DNA from 3 places in the Pseudomonas nanhaiensis genome. Region 1 is predicted to be linked to each of the others. Evidence: predicted binding sites of a transcription regulator. Region 1 holds the regulator's gene; each other region holds the start of a gene.
The links. The regulator sigma-54, encoded in region 1, starts transcription at its own class of promoters, with help from an activator protein. The targets are predictions, from matches to a motif close to ANTGGCATNNANNTTGCTNT.
Positions count from the first base shown of each region.

Region 1 (3,277 bases):
AAGTCGTCGGCCTGCTCGGGCCCAACGGCGCCGGCAAGACTACGTGCTTCTACATGATCGTCGGCCTGGTGAAGGCCGACGAGGGCAACATCCTGATCAACGATACGGATGTGACCAAGCTGCCCATGCATGGCCGCGCGAGGCAGGGCATCGGCTATCTGCCGCAGGAAGCCTCGATCTTTCGCAAGCTCACCGTTGGCCAGAACATCATGGCGATCCTCGAGACGCGCAAGGACCTGAACGCCAAGGGGCGCGAAGGCAAGCTCGAGTCGCTGCTGCGCGAATTCCACATTCATCATCTGAAGGACAGCCTCGGCATGAGTCTGTCCGGAGGCGAGCGCCGTCGCGCGGAAATCGCACGGGCGCTGGCCACCGAGCCGCAGTTCATTCTGCTCGACGAACCCTTCGCCGGTGTCGACCCGATTTCGGTGAACGATATCAAACAGATCATTCAGCACCTGCGCGACAAGGGCATCGGCGTGCTGATTACCGACCACAACGTGCGCGAAACCCTGGATATCTGCGACAAGGCCTACATCGTCAACGACGGTCACATCATTGCGGAAGGCAATGCAGAGACCGTACTCTCGAACCAGACAGTCCGTGATGTCTATCTCGGTCATGCCTTCCGCCTGTAACTGCCCGAGCGATTCAGGCATGCTAGAGGCATTGGGCCATATGCCCGAGCAGGGTAACAACCAGCGCACAGGGTACTTCACCGCATAATGAAACCATCGCTCGTCCTCAAGATGGGGCAGCAGCTGACGATGACGCCGCAGCTGCAGCAAGCCATCCGACTGCTACAGCTCTCCAGCCTCGACCTCCAGCAGGAAGTTCAGGAGGCACTGGAAGCCAATCCCATGCTGGAAATGGCAGACGACGGCGACGACGACTACGGTCCCAGCGCACCGGACACTTCGCCTGACAGCGACGACGCCCCCGCGGTGACCATCCCCGAACCCGTCGAGCTCGACTCCATCGAGCAGCACGGTCAGGGTGAAGAAGGCAACTGGAACGAGCAGATTCCCAGCGAGTTGCCAGTCGACACCCAGTGGGAGGACGTCTACCAGACCTCCGCCAGTTCCTTGCCCAGCAACGACGACGAGGATTGGGATTTCACTGCTCGCACCGGTACCGGCGAGACGCTGCAGAGTCACCTGGAATGGCAGCTGAATCTCATCCCGCTCTCCGAAACCGACTACCAGATCGCCCTGGCGCTCATTGACGGCATCAACCCCGACGGCTATCTGCACGAGTCGCTGCAGGACATTCTCGACTCGCTCGATCCTGAGCTCGAGGTCGAGCTCGACGAGGTCGAGATGGTGCTGCATCGCATCCAGCAGTTCGAACCGGTCGGCGTGGGCGCGCGTGATCTGCGTGAATGCCTGCTGTTGCAGCTCCGACAAATGCCCGCCGGCACGCCCATGCTGGAGCAGGCCACCCGCGTGGTGAAAGATCACCTGGAGCTGCTCGGCAATCGCGATTTCGCGCAGCTGATGCGCCGCAGCAAGCTCAAGGAAGATCAACTGCGCGACGCGGTAGCGTTGATCCAGACGCTGAACCCCCGTCCCGGATCGGAAATCGCCTCAGGCGATGCCGAGTACGTGATTCCCGATGTCATCGTCCGGCGTGATACCAATCGCTGGATCGTCGAGCTGAACCAGGAGTCGGTGCCCAAGGTGCGGGTGAACACCCACTACGCCTCGATGGTGCGCCGTGCCGACAGTAGCGAAGACAACACCTACCTGCGCAACCATCTGCAGGAAGCGCGCTGGTTCATCAAGAGCCTGCAGAGCCGGAACGAAACGCTGATGAAGGTGGCGACGCAGATCGTCGAACATCAGCGCGGCTTTCTCGAGCATGGCGAGGAAGCAATGAAGCCGCTGGTGCTGCATGACATCGCCGAAGCGGTGGGCATGCATGAGTCGACCATTTCGCGGGTGACGACGCAGAAATACATGCACACCCCGCGCGGCATATTCGAACTCAAGTACTTTTTCTCGAGCCACGTTGGCACCACCGAAGGCGGGGAATTCTCCTCCACCGCCATCCGTGCGCTGATCAAGAAACTGGTCGCCGCAGAAAACCCGAAGAAACCATTGAGCGACAGCAAGATCGCTGGTTTACTGGAAGAACAAGGGATATCGGTAGCCCGCAGAACGATTGCCAAGTATCGCGAGTCGCTCAATATCGCGCCCTCGAGCGAGCGCAAGCGGTTGGTGTGACCAGCCGGGATTCACAGGTGGCACCATCGGGTGACAGTCAGCGTCACCCTGCTCTATCAAGCCAATCAGGAGAAGCCGTATGCAATTGAACATCAGCGGTCATCAACTAGACATCACCGACGCACTGCGCGATTACGTTACGGAAAAGATGTCACGGCTCGAGCGACACTTCGACAAGATCACCAACGTGCAGGTCATTCTGGAAGTCGAAAAGGTACGGCAGAAGGCAGAGGCGATTCTCCATGTGGCAGGCGGCGAAGTGGTCGCCAACGCAGAGGCTACCGACATGTACGCAGCTATCGATTTGCTCACCGACAAACTGGACCGTCAGCTGATCAAGCACAAGGAAAAGAACATCAACCGCCTTCAAGGCGCCAACGATCGTTAAGGCTGCATACGCCGAAGACCCATGCAAATAGACCATATCCTTACCCCCGAGCGCACCTTTGCCGGTGTGCAGGGGGGCTCCAAAAAACGTGTGCTGGAGCAGATCGGCAAACTGATCGCCCAGCACACCAATCTCGATCCCGACGCCATTTACGAAAACCTGATCGCCCGCGAGCGGCTCGGCTCGACCGGCTTCGGCAATGGTATCGCCATTCCGCATAGTCGGCTGGAGGGCTGCGATCGCGCCCTCGGCGCGCTGCTGCAGCTTGAGAGCAAGATCGATTTCGACGCCCTCGACGGCGAGCCGGTGGATCTCATCTTCGTCCTGCTGGTGCCGCAACAGGCAACCGAGCAGCATTTGCAGATTCTCAAGATGCTGGCCGAGAAGCTCGATCAGCAGAGCGTGCGCGAGTCGCTTCGTGCCGCCCCGGATTCCCAGTCGCTTTATCAGGCGATGATCGGCGCGGGCGATAACTGAGCATGCGCCTGGTGGTGGTGAGCGGTCGCTCGGGGTCGGGCAAGAGCACCGCGCTACACATGCTGGAAGACAATGGCTTCTACTGCATCGACAACCTGCCGGCCGGGCTGCTGCCCGAGCTGGCCAGGCAGGCGAACCAGACCGACCTGCGTCTGCCGAAGGTGGCGATCAGCATCGATGCGCGCAA
Region 1 is NZ_CP073751.1:3,008,882-3,012,158, forward strand. Features, by position in the region: gene lptB (LPS export ABC transporter ATP-binding protein) at 1-638, shown strand, start outside; gene KEM63_RS13725 (RNA polymerase factor sigma-54) at 726-2,225, shown strand; gene hpf (ribosome hibernation promoting factor) at 2,305-2,613, shown strand; gene ptsN (PTS IIA-like nitrogen regulatory protein PtsN) at 2,635-3,090, shown strand; gene rapZ (RNase adapter RapZ) at 3,093-3,277, shown strand, end outside.

Region 2 (3,277 bases), 630 kb from region 1:
GCGGATCGCCACGCGAGCGAAGGAGGGCCGTGGCGTGCCGAATATCAGCATCAGTGACGACTGACGAGCAGCTTGTCAGGCTTTTGTCGCTTGCGATAAACGGCTAACATGCTCGCTCTTTTTTGATCAGTCCAGGAATCACCATGAGCATCAAGTCCGACCGCTGGATCCGTCGCATGTCCGAAGAGCAGGGGATGATCGAACCCTTCGTCGAGCGCCAGGTACGCGGCGCGGAAGGCAGCCGGGTGATCTCCTATGGTGTGTCGAGTTACGGCTACGACGTCCGTTGTGCCGATGAATTCAAGGTGTTCACCAACATCCACTCGGCAACGGTCGATCCGAAGTTCTTCGATGAAAAGAGCTTCGTCGATATCAAAAGCGATGTGTGCATCATCCCGCCGAATTCTTTCGCACTGGCGCGTACGGTCGAGTATTTCCGTATCCCGCGCAACGTGTTGACCATTTGCCTGGGCAAGAGCACCTACGCTCGCTGCGGCATCATCGTCAATGTCACACCGCTCGAGCCTGAATGGGAAGGGCACGTGACACTGGAATTTTCGAATACCACGACGCTGCCTGCGAAAATCTACGCCAACGAAGGCGTCGCGCAGATGCTCTTCTTCGAGTCGGACGAGGCGTGTGAAACCTCCTATCGGGATCGCGGCGGCAAGTACCAGGGCCAGCGGGGCGTGACGCTACCGCGCGCTTGAGGTCTACCACCATCGTCTAATACACCTCGCTGCGCAGGTTGCTCATGCTGACTCAAATTCCTTCGAGGAGGCGCCCGTGAGTCTGCTGCGCACGCTTGGTTTCTGCTTTCTATTTATCATGGTGCCGTTGGGCGGGCTGCTTGCGGCGTATCCGGACGAGATCGCCGGGGGCTTGAGTGGCCTGTTCGGGACCGAGGTCACGCGCGGCCATCTCGGCATCGGCTTCCTGTTTCTGGCCGCCATTTGCATGCGTGTCGATCTGTCCATCCGCCGACGTGCGCAGGCTCGCTCCGCTGTAGCTGCATAAAAAACGCCGGTTCCAAGGGAAGCCGGCGTCAATGCAGTCAATCGGTCAAACGAGAAGCAATCGACTTAGAACGACTTTGAGGCGGAGAACGTCAAGGCCGAGTCGCACGAGTCGCTGTCGCTGTATGCGCAGTCGTCGCCCAGATCGGTGTCGCTGTACATCAGGGCCAGATCAAGTCCGAGAACAGTCTTGCCGATGGACACCGCCCAGTCGGAATATTTCTCGTCGCCGCCGACACCATCCAGCGGATCCTTGGTATCGCTCACGCCGTAGTGCAGTCCGAGGCCCAGCCCGTAGGGCAGGTCGAAGCCGTAGTCGATGAACGTGTACAGTTGGCTGGACGGATCGTAAGCGTACTTCGCGCCGACAGTGAAACCATACAGTCCAAGACTGCCGATCACTTCCTGTACGTCGATGCTGCTGTTGCCGGGATAGGTGTAAGTAGCCCATTGCAGATCGTAGCTGATGTCGTCGGTGATTGAGCTGCCGAAACCTGTGTAGTAATCGAACTCAACGCTCGAGCCACCGAAATCCTCCCCGTCCACATTGGACGCCCAGGCACCGATGTACAATCCGCTTTCATGCGCGATGTCCAGACTGCCCTGTACCGCGCCGGCCCCGTCTGTCTGCGACTGGCCGCGCCAGATGTAATCGGTGGCCAGGGTGGCGGTCATGCTCACGTCCACTTCGCCCACCGCGGTATCAAAGGCTTCGGCATGTGCCAGGCTTGCGAAGCCGATGCTGCTGGCTGCGGCTACAACGGCTGCGATTTTTTTCATCATTCTGTAGTACCCCATGTCTAATGTGATTCGATTGCAAAACAAAACTGTTGGCATGGAGTGCTAAGCATATTGCTTGCCACTTTCGTAAAAGCCATTCGATTCAATGCCTTGCTGACGTTGAAGGCTGCCCATCGGGCCCCATCTAGCCGCGGTCGCGGCCACCGCTGCGCTTGAACAGTGCAAGGCGGTACTCCAATGGTGCAACTGTGCCATCAGTTGGCGCACCTGCCTGAATCGACACCTGTGAATCGAGCAGGCGATCAAATGGAACCGGCGTGGCGCAAAGGTTCTCTATGAGATATCGCGGTTCAATAACTGGAGGCCCCATGGATACGCAGAACAAAGATATGGCAACGCTGTTCGAGCAGCTCGGACTGGACTCGGACGAAGCAAGCATCGACAACTTCATCGCCGAACACCGGCCCCTGCCGGACGAGGTGAAGGTGACGGAGGCGCCTTTCTGGAGCGAAGGGCAGGCTGCGTTCCTGCGTGAATCGTTGATGGACGACGCCGACTGGGAACCGATCGTGGACGAACTCAACGTGCGCCTGCACGAGAACATCAGCGAATAACAGTCATTCGGCGCCTGAGGGGAACTACCCTCTTAGCCGTCCGTCCACTGATATGTACACACTAGGCTGGAGAACGTTATGGGCAACAGCACTGAAGACAAGCTCAAAGGCAAGTTCAATGAAACCGTCGGTAAGGGCAAGCAGGGCGTGGGCGAAGCGACCGACGATGACAGCATGAAGGGCGAGGGTAAGGCCCAGGAAGGTGAAGGCAAGCTGCAAGGTGCCAAGGGCGAGGCCAAGGACAAGATCAAGCAGGGCGTAGACAAGGCCTGACACGCCTTCCTGTTTTACTGCACAAGCCGGTGATTCACCGGCTTGTTGCGTTGTGAGGAAGACGATTGCACATATGTCCCATCCTTCTAATGTCGCCAAGTTCGCCTTGATCCCCGCGCTGGTGGGAGTCTTGTCGTCAGGGGCCTTCAGCCCCGCCCATGCGCAGAACGCCGCCGGTGATGCCGAACAGCTGATTCACCTGGTAAACCAGTATCGTGAAAGCGGCGCTTCCTGCGATGGTGCCCGGCGTGATGGTGCGGCACCGCTGGCACCCGATGACCAACTGGCACAGGTGAATCTTGAGCCCGGCAGCAGCTGGCAGAATGTCTTGCGAGAAGCCGGTTATCAGGCAGCCAGGGTCCAGGCCCTGCAATTATCCGGACCTCGCGATGCGGAGGCGGCCATGGACGCGCTACGCGATCGCTATTGCGCCTTGATGCTTGACTCTGCGTTCTCCGATATCGGCGTGAGCCGGAACGGCAATCAGTGGCAGCTGGTGATGGCTCAGCCACTGGTTGCGGACGACATGGGTGACTGGCGAGCCGAGGGCAAGGCTTTGCTCGAAGAAGTGAACAGAGTGCGTCAGCAGGCGCGCCAGTGCGGTGATCAGTCGTACGAGGCTGCTGCACCGCT
Region 2 is NZ_CP073751.1:2,376,772-2,380,048, reverse strand. Features, by position in the region: gene apbC (iron-sulfur cluster carrier protein ApbC) at 1-64, shown strand, start outside; gene dcd (dCTP deaminase) at 144-710, shown strand; gene KEM63_RS10720 (hypothetical protein) at 787-1,017, shown strand; gene KEM63_RS10715 (TorF family putative porin) at 1,083-1,799, opposite strand; gene KEM63_RS10710 (DUF2789 domain-containing protein) at 2,126-2,371, shown strand; gene KEM63_RS10705 (CsbD family protein) at 2,450-2,644, shown strand; gene KEM63_RS10700 (CAP domain-containing protein) at 2,718-3,277, shown strand, end outside.
Region 2: a site for sigma-54 is predicted at 1,861-1,880, ahead of KEM63_RS10715 (TorF family putative porin). Genes of this name have one in related genera too.

Region 3 (3,277 bases), 1.1 Mb from region 1:
CAACAGCCAAGCAAAGCCGGTGGAGAAGGCGGTGCGGGGGGGCATCTTGCGTTGCCGATTGGATCATTCAGACCGTGCCGAGTTCAGTTCACCTGAACCCAGCGCTGGTTGACCAGCATTTCGATCGGTCGATATTCGGTCTTGTAGTTCATCTTGCGACAGTTCTTGATCCAGTAACCGAGATACAACGCAACGAGCCCGGAGCGACGGGCTTCCTCGATCTGCCAGAGGATTGCATACCGCCCCAGGCTGCGGCGCTGCTCGGCTGGCTCGTAGAAGGTGTATACAGCCGACAGCCCATTGAGCATCTGATCGGTGACCGCTACGGCTACCAGCCGCCCATCCAGTCGAAATTCATAAAACAGACTGAAAGGCCATTTGCGTACCAGAAACGAGCTGAACTGTTCCCGGCTGGGCGGGTACATATCGCCGTCCGAATGCCGAGAGTTGATATAACGGGCGTATAGATCGTAGATTTCTTCGTCAATCCGCGGCAGGGTAGCGGTGACCTGGATATCGCGGTTGCGCTTGATGATCCGCTTTTGCGACGCAGTCGGCTCGAATGCGTCCGCGGGGATGCGAGCCGGGACGCAAGCGGTGCAGGTTCTGCAGTGCGGTCTGTAAAGGTGGTCGCCGCTGCGCCGGAATCCCAGCTCGGAAAGCTGGCTGTAGGTAGTCAGGTCGATCGGCTTCTGAGGGTCAAGAAACAGCGTCGTCGCCTGCTCGTCCGGCAGGTAGCTGCAGGTATGCGGCTGCGTCGCGTAGAACTTCAGGTGAGCCAGATCGGTCATGTAGCGCTTCTCGCTGCCATTTTTCTTTCAGGCAAGTATAGATTTTGTTCGCGTTCGATCAACTTGCCCGTTGGTCCGCGTGCCAATGGTCGGCCACGGCTTCGTTGCAATGCAGATCAAGCTCACGTCTAAACGCTTCGCGGCTGATCGATCGAGCGCCAAGGCTGAAAAGATGATCGGTTGGCATCTGGCAGTCGATCAGTTCGAAACCCCAGCCGTGCAATCGTTCCACCAGGTGGATAAAGGCGAGTTTGGACGCATTGCTGGTGCGGCTGAACATTGACTCGCCGAAGAAGACCCGGCCGAGCGCGACGCCGTAGAGACCGCCCACGAGGGCCTGACCATCCCAGACTTCTACCGAGTGCGCATGCCCCAGGCGATGCAGATCGCAATAAGCGTCCAGCATCTCGGCGGTGATCCAGGTGGCGTCGGTGTAATCACGAGGCTCGGCACAGCCGCGCATCACCGACATGAAAGCGCGATCATAGCTGACGCTTAAAGTGGTCTGACGCATGAATTTGCGCATGCTGCGCGATACATGCAGCGACGCGGGGAACACGACGGTTCGCGGGTCAGGGCACCACCACAGGAGCGGTTGACCGTCCTGATACCATGGAAAGATGCCCTGGCGATAGGCACTGAGAAGCCGGGGTACGGACAGATCCCCGCCGATGGCCAACAAGCCATTCGGGTCCGCCAGGGCGCGGGCGGCTGGCGGAAAATCGATGGTGTCGGGACGCAGCCAGGTCAGTTGGCTCATTAACATGCCTTAGGTCGCAAGAACGCTTCTAAATGGTTTATCAAGAAAACGATATAAGTTATTGTCGCTGATCAAGATAGTTCCTTTGCCGGGCAAAGCGCAAACTGCTTGCTCCAGGCAAAACCGCCAGCGAGCCGGTCACCGTTAAGGCGCCCGACCGGTGGCGATTGTTCATTCGCGCTACGCACACCTTACAATAGCGGCTGGAAAATTAATGGAAGCCAGGATTTTGAAGGACAACCAAGCCAAGAAAGCGCACATCGCCTGGCGTGAACAGCTCAGTCTGCGCTTGCGCGAAGGGGCTCTGCTGGCAATGATCGCGCTGTGCCTCTATCTGTGCATGGCGCTGTTCACCTATAGCACGGCCGATCCTGGTTGGACTCGCAGTGGAGACGTTGCCGATGTGCAGAACGCCGGCGGCCGCATGGGTGCATGGATCGCCGATGTACTGCTGCTGGTGCTGGGTTATCTCGCATTCCTGTTTCCGCTGATCGTTGCCGTGAAAGTGTGGCAGATGTTTCGTCGCCGTCATCTTCCTTTCATCTGGAATGGCTGGCTGTTTTCATGGCGGCTCATCGGCTTTGTACTCACCGTTTTTGCCGGCACCGCTCTCGGCGCGCTACACGGGACGGCTCCCGACAGCTTCCCGGATGGTGCCAGCGCCGGCGGTGTGCTGGGGCAGTTGCTGCGCGATCTGGCTTATCCGGTGCTGAACATGCAGGGCAGCACTCTGCTGTTCCTGACGCTGTTCCTTTTTGGTCTGACCGTGTTCACCAACCTGTCCTGGTTTCGCGTCATGGATATCACCGGGCGGTTGACGCTGGATCTGCTGGATCTGCTGCGCCGCGGGTGGAACGCATGGCAAGGTCGGCGGGAGTCAGGGCGGACGGAACGCGACGTAGCGGGGCGCCCGGGGTCGGCTGCCGTGGCACGACCTGCCCAACGTACCGAGCCCGTGGTCAACGTCGAGGAGCAACGGCGGGCGGAGGCTTCCAGAGCTCAGCGCCAGGAGTCACTTGCCCGGCATGTTGCTGCACAGGAAAAACGCCAGCCCCCGGAGATTGTCCCGCCTGAGGCCAAGCCTGCCGAAGCCAGCGTACGCCTGCACAAGGAAAAGCAGTCTCGCCTGTTCACCGATTCGGTGGAGCCGGGCTCGCTGCCGCCGATATCGTTGCTGGATCCAGCGAGCAAGAAACAGAAGGGCTTCTCGCCGGAGTCGCTCGAAGGCATGTCGCGTCTTCTCGAGCTCAAACTCAAGGATTTCGGCGTAGAAGCGTTGGTCGAGAAAGTGCAACCGGGGCCGGTTATCACCCGGTTCGAAATTCAGCCTGCTGCCGGCGTCAAGGTCAGCAAGATCTCCAACCTCGCCAAGGATCTGGCGCGTTCGCTGGCGGTTATCAGCGTTCGAGTGGTGGAGGTCATCCCGGGCAAGACCACGGTGGGTATCGAAATTCCCAACGAAGATCGCGAGATCGTGCGTCTGTCCGAGGTGCTCGAAACCCGCGAGTTCGACGAGGCACAGTCCCCGGTGACGTTGGCGCTCGGGCACGACATTGGTGGTCATCCGATCATGGCCGATCTGGCCAAGATGCCGCACCTGCTGGTCGCCGGTACCACCGGCTCGGGCAAGTCGGTGGGCGTCAATGCGATGCTCCTGAGTATCCTTTTCAAATCGCATCCGGAGGAGGTGCGGTTGATCATGATCGATCCGAAGATGCTCGAGCTA
Region 3 is NZ_CP073751.1:1,911,131-1,914,407, reverse strand. Features, by position in the region: gene KEM63_RS08635 (arginyltransferase) at 84-791, opposite strand; gene aat (leucyl/phenylalanyl-tRNA--protein transferase) at 850-1,551, opposite strand; gene KEM63_RS08625 (DNA translocase FtsK) at 1,766-3,277, shown strand, end outside.
Region 3: a site for sigma-54 is predicted at 1,647-1,666, ahead of KEM63_RS08625 (DNA translocase FtsK). Genes of this name have one in related genera too.